DNA from 2 places in the Secundilactobacillus malefermentans genome. Region 1 is predicted to be linked to the other one. Evidence: predicted binding sites of a transcription regulator. Region 1 holds the regulator's gene; the other holds the start of a gene.
What was found. The regulator Rex, encoded in region 1, represses fermentation and respiration genes when NADH is low (regulators of the CRP and FNR family bind a similar motif). The targets are predictions, from matches to a motif close to TTGTGAANTANTTCACAA.
Positions count from the first base shown of each region.

Region 2: adhE (bifunctional acetaldehyde-CoA/alcohol dehydrogenase) is a predicted target of Rex. The motif match lies at 756-773, and genes of this name have one in related genera.

Region 1 covers NZ_CP042371.1:1,538,615-1,541,798, forward strand. Annotated here, with positions in the region: gene FGL90_RS07465 (ABC-F family ATP-binding cassette domain-containing protein) at 1-1,657, opposite strand, end outside; gene FGL90_RS07470 (redox-sensing transcriptional repressor Rex) at 1,858-2,490, shown strand; gene groES (co-chaperone GroES) at 2,652-2,936, shown strand; gene groL (chaperonin GroEL) at 2,965-3,184, shown strand, end outside.
Region 2 covers NZ_CP042371.1:1,068,044-1,071,227, forward strand. Annotated here, with positions in the region: gene FGL90_RS05100 (DUF1836 domain-containing protein) at 1-530, shown strand, start outside; gene adhE (bifunctional acetaldehyde-CoA/alcohol dehydrogenase) at 806-3,184, shown strand, end outside.

The sequences.
Region 1 (3,184 bases):
CTTGCTGCTCCTGGAGCTCAAGTTCCGCAATTTCTGCCTGTTCCTGTTTTTTGTTTGTGAAGTAGTCGTAGTCACCTAAGAAGAGGGTTGACCCTTCCTGTGAGATTTCGACAACCGAAGTCGAAACTTGATTAATGAAATATCGGTCATGGGAAACGAAAAGTATGGTGCCATCAAATTCATTGAGTGCTTGTTCCAGAACCTCACGACTGTCAATATCTAAATGATTGGTCGGCTCATCTAAAATTAAAAAGTTGTCATGACGTAATGCCAGTTTAGTCAGTAATAAACGGGCTTTTTCGCCACCACTTAGGTTGTGGACGAGCTTATCGACATCTTCACCAGTAAATAGAAAACTGCCTAGGATAGAGCGGATATCCGCTTCAGGAGTAGTAGGATGATCGTCCCACAACTCAGCAAGTACCGTTTTTTTATCGTGAAGAGACGCTTGTTCTTGATCGTAATAACCAATATCGACGCCAGTTCCTAATTCGACGGTTCCACGGATGGCGGGAATTCGACCTAAAATTGTTTTGAGGAGGGTTGATTTTCCCACACCATTTGGGCCAACAATTGCAATGGATTGGTGCTTTTTAATGTTTAGGTTGATTGGCTCTGATAAGACTTTCTGGAGACCGTAGCCCACTGCTAAATCTTTAACAGTTAGAACAATATTTCCGCTGGTCCGAGAAGAATCAAATCTAAAGCGGGCGACCTTGTCTTCATTCTCTGGGCGATCAATGACGTCCATTTTTTCGAGTTGTTTCCGGCGGGACTGGGCGCGTTTTGTTGTGGAGGCACGAACGATGTTTTTATTCACAAAATCTTCGAGCTGGGTAATTTTTGTTTGCTGCTTTTCATATTCTTTCCATTCCCGTTTGAGCTTCTCCGCTTTGAGGGTCATGAACTTGGAATAGTTACCTTTGTAGTGTGCAACTGACCCTAATGACATGTCATAAACTTCGGTCACAATTCTGTCTAGGAAGTATCGGTCATGGGAAACAATCAGCAGGGCACCCTTATAGGATTGAATATAGCCTTCAAGCCAGGTCAGCGTTTCGACATCCAAATGGTTGGTAGGCTCATCAAGAATAAGGAGGTCCCGTTTTTCCAGTAGAAGTTTCGCAAGGGCAAGTTGTGTTTTTTGCCCACCCGATAACGTTGTAATATTACGGTCGTAGTAAGATTCATCAAACTCGAATCCATGAAGGACGCCACGAATTTCAGCTTGATAGCCAAAGCCGTTTTGTTCGCGAAACTCATGCTGTAGATGGTCGTACTGTACGGAAGTCTCTTCAAATAATTGTTCGTTCTGAATGACTTCCGGATCGCTCATCTTGGCTTCTAATTGATGAATCTTGGCTTCCATTTCAATGAGACCAGCGAAGACACTTAGCATTTCTTCCCAAACGGTTTTATCAGAATCAAGACCCGTATCCTGTGCAAGGTAGCCAATAGTTAAGCCACGTTTCATCGTCACCTGACCTTCGTCTGGAGCCTCTTCACCGGTAATAATGTGAATTAAGGTTGATTTACCTGCACCGTTTCGGCCAACTAACGCAACTCTTCCATTATCTGGCACATCTAAGTTTACATTTTCAAATAAGGGATCCGCGCCAAATCGACGAGTAACGTGTTGAACTTGTAGGAGCATAATTGCCATCAACCTTTCGTGTATAGTGAAACTATTTTATCATATTTGATTACCTATAAGACAGGGGATTCAGATAAAATTTTGCAAATCATTTCACAAGAAGGGCGTTTATGCTACAATAACTAGGAAATATAAATTCACAATCTAATTAAGTAATCAGCCAAATCGTATAGGGTGATGGAATAATCAAGGAGGGAAACATTTTGAGTGAAACCAAAATACCACGGGCAACTGCCAAACGGTTACCCATTTATTATCGTTATTTAAATATTTTAAAGGATTCAGATAAGCTGAGGGTTTCTTCAACGGAACTATCAGAAGCAGTTAAGGTTGATTCGGCTACGATTCGCCGTGATTTTTCATATTTTGGGGCTTTAGGTAAACGTGGCTACGGTTATGATGTTGAAAAATTACTTGAGTTCTTCAAGAAAATTTTAAACCAAGACACGTTAACAAACGTTGCGCTTATTGGTGTTGGTAATTTAGGGAACGCACTTCTAAACTTTAATTTCCACCAAAATAGTAACGTTCGAATTAGTGCTGCCTTTGATGTAAAAGAGGATATTGTTAATACTATTCAAAGTAGCGTTCCAATTTATCCAATGAATCAATTACAGGAACAATTAAAAGACCAACAAATTGAAGTGGTTATCATTACTGTTCCGTCTAACGTTGCACAATCAGTGACGGATGATGTCGTTAAGGGTGGCGTAAAAGGAATCTTAAACTTTACACCTCTCAGAGTGACAGTGCCAGATGATGTCCGAGTTCAAAACGTTGATTTGACGAATGAATTACAAACACTCATTTACTTCCTAGATAATTATCAGTCTTAATTTCAAAGTGATGTTGCAATGGCAACGTCACTTTTTTTGCGGAGTAAATGACTTGCATTATGATATAAAAAATCATATAGTTGTAATTGTGATTAGCACTTGAAGTATTCAAGTGCTAACAGTACAAAAAAACATAAAAAAGCTTTATTGGAGGGATTCACGTGTTAAAACCATTAGGTGATCGTGTCGTTTTAGAGGCACAAGAAGAAGAGGAACAAACTGTTGGTGGCATTGTCCTTGCAAGTAATGCGCAAGAAAAACCACAAACTGCAAAAGTAGTTGCAGTCGGCAAAGGTACTTTACTGGAAAGTGGCAAAGAAATTGCGCCCGATGTAAAAATAGGAGACACTGTTTTGTTTGACAAGTATGCAGGTACTGACGTCAAAGATGGCGACAAGTCATACTTAGTTGTTCATGGCAAAGATATCATTGCGATTGTAGAATAATAAAAAATTATTGATGAGGTGAAAATAAATGGCAAAAGAAATAAAATTCTCTGAAGACGCTCGTAGCGCTATGTTACGTGGTGTTGATCAATTAGCAAACACAGTAAAGACAACCATTGGTCCTAAGGGACGTAACGTTGTGCTCGAACAATCTTACGGTAACCCAACCATTACTAATGATGGTGTAACGATTGCAAAGGCAGTTGAGTTAAAGGATCATTTCGAAAACTTGGGTGCTAAATTAGTTG
Region 2 (3,184 bases), 470 kb from region 1:
TGAAGGGTTATGAAAAATACCAACAGTGGGAACGGCAAATTCGCCAAGTTTCCCTGCCACACTGGTCAGAATTACCAAAATTTGATTTGTACATGGATCAAGTACTGGCATTTTTGAATGGCACGTTGGGGGCGCTTGGGCTTGAAACTGTGACGGCTCCTATGGTAAATAACTACGTGAAGCATAAAATTATCATCGCGCCAGTCAAGAAGAAATACCAAACGATGCATTTAGTCGACTTGATTATGATTAGCCTCTTGAAGCCAATGTTTTCAATGGAAACTATTCGATCGGGGATGGATCAAGTCACTGCGGGCGATTTTCCAAAACAGGCCTACGATAACTTCATTGATGCACTGAACGATAGCCTCGCCCATTTGGGTGAAGATCGGAAAGAGCCTCAGTCGTCTAACTTAAATCAAAAATTGATGCAGGTGGCGGTGGATGCAGTTGTTGATAGTATCCAAGCAAAACAATTATTGTCATTAATTGAGCGACCCTTGAGAAAAATAGATAAGGCAAAAAAATAAAAAATTTTATGATGAGTCCAACTTTATTGTTGGGCTCATTTTTTGTGTCAAAAGCCAGACAACGTTCAATCATTCACATAACAGCAAAGAAACCGCTTTCAAAAGTTATCACTTTTTATAAAGCGATACAAGTATTGATATAATAGTGTTAGATAGACAATAAAAAAATAAAAAAATAGTTCATCAAATTGGTTTACATTTTAAAAAGGTGTGATAATATAGAGAATGTGAAAAACATAACAATAGAGAAAACAATTTATTGGAGGTTATTGATAATGCTAAAAGAGATTAAGAAGACCACAATTAAAATAGATAAAAATGAATCAGTTGACCAAATGATTGACCGTTTAACAAAGAAAGCCCATGAAGCCCTTTGTGCCATGGATGATTTTACCCAAGAACAAGTTGACCACATCGTTCACCAGATGGCGATGGCCGGACTTGATAACCATATGAAGCTTGCTAAACTCGCATACGCTGAAACTGGCCGTGGTGTTGTTGAAGACAAAGCAATCAAGAACATTTTTGCAACAGAAGAAATTTGGAACAGTATTAAAAATGACAGAACCGTTGGGATCATTAATGATGATCGTGAACGTGAATTAATCACAGTTGCAGAACCACTCGGTATTTTAGCCGGTGTGACACCAGTTACCAACCCAACTTCAACTACTTTATTTAAGGCATTAATTGCTGTTAAGACGCGTAACCCAATTATTTTCGCCTTTCACCCACAAGCTCAAAAATCTTCCGTTGAAGCTGCCCGAATCGTTGCCGAAGCTGCTGTAAATGCTGGAGCACCTGAAGGCGTTGTTCAATGGATTGATAAGCCAAGTATTGAAGCAACTTCAGCTTTGATGAACCACCCAATGGTTGCGTCAGTTCTTGCAACTGGTGGTCCTGGTATGGTTAAAGCAGCTTACTCAACTGGCAAGCCTGCTTTAGGGGTTGGTCCTGGTAATGGCCCAGCTTACATTGAAAAAACAGCCAAAATCAAGCGTGCTGTAAATGATATTGTACTTTCAAAAACGTTTGATAACGGAATGGTTTGTGCTTCTGAAAACAGTGCCATCATTGACGCGGACATCTACAAAGACGTTAAGGATGAAATGGAGAAACGGAAGGTTTACTTCATTAAAAAGGCAGACCACAAGAAATTAGCCGATGCAATGTTTGATACAAAGCGCGGCGGTGTAAAGGGTCCAATCGCTGGTATGTCAGCTGTTAAGATTGCTGAACTTGCTGGAATTGATGTTCCAGAAGATACAAAGGTCTTGGCTGCAGAAATTACCAAAGTTGGCCCAGAAGACTGGTTATCAGCTGAAAAACTTTCACCAGTGCTATCAATTTACAAATCAAAGGATCACAAAGATGCCTTTAGATTAGCTAACGACTTACTTCACTTTGGTGGACTCGGTCATACGGCTGCCATTCATACGGAAGATGACGATTTAGCAACTGAATTTGGCATCAAGATGAAGGCAAGTCGAGTTCTTGTTAACACACCATCAGCAATTGGTGGGATTGGGAACATTTATAACGAAATGATTCCTTCATTAACACTTGGAACTGGTTCATGGGGTAAGAACTCCGTATCACATAACGTTTCCTCATTTGACCTGCTTAATATCAAAACGATCGCAAAGAGGCGGAATAACATGCAATGGGTTAAGTTACCACGAGTTTACTTCGAAAAGACGTCAGTTCGTTACCTTAACTCTATGCCAGGCATCAGCAAAGTATTCATCGTCGCTTCTCCTTCAATGATTGAACACGGATACGTTGACAAAGTGTTAGGTGAGCTCAAACGCCGTCCTAATGAAATCGAATACTCACTCTTTGCCGTAACGGAATCAGATCCAACAACGGATACAGTAAATAAGGGAACTGAACAGATGCGGACTTTCCAACCAGACACGATTATCGCACTTGGTGGTGGTTCTCCAATGGATGCTGCCAAAGGAATGTGGTTATTCTACGAGCATCCAGATGCAAGTTTCTTCGGCGCAAAGCAAAAGTTCTTGGACATCCGTAAGCGAACTTACCAACTTGAAAAGCCTAACAAGGCCCAATTCGTTGCAATTCCAACGACATCAGGTACTGGTTCAGAAGTAACGCCATTTGCCGTCATTACTGACGCTAAGACCCACGTTAAGTACCCACTTGCTGATTATGCATTGACACCAGACGTTGCCATTGTGGACTCTCAATTTGTTCAAACGGTGCCAAAGCGTACGGTTGCGTACTCAGGTTTGGATACCTTAACTCATGCGATTGAATCATTTGTTGCCAACATGGCTTCAGATTACACGAGACCATTGTCACTACAAGCAATCAAATTAGTGATGGAAAACCTCACAGATTCATACAATGGTGATGCCCAAGCTAGAGAAAAGATGCATAATGCGGCTACTTTAGCCGGAATGGCATTTGCCAACGCCTTCTTGGGAGTTGACCACTCAATCGCCCACAAACTTGGTGGCGAGTTTGGCCTACCTCATGGTTTGGCAATCATCATCACCTTGCCACACGTTATTCGTTACAACTTCAAGGAACCTAAGAAGTTGACGATGTGGCCTAAGTACGAGTACTTCCGTGCCGACGAAGACTACGCAGAAATTGCGCGTTACCTCGGCTTGAAGGGCAATACGAAG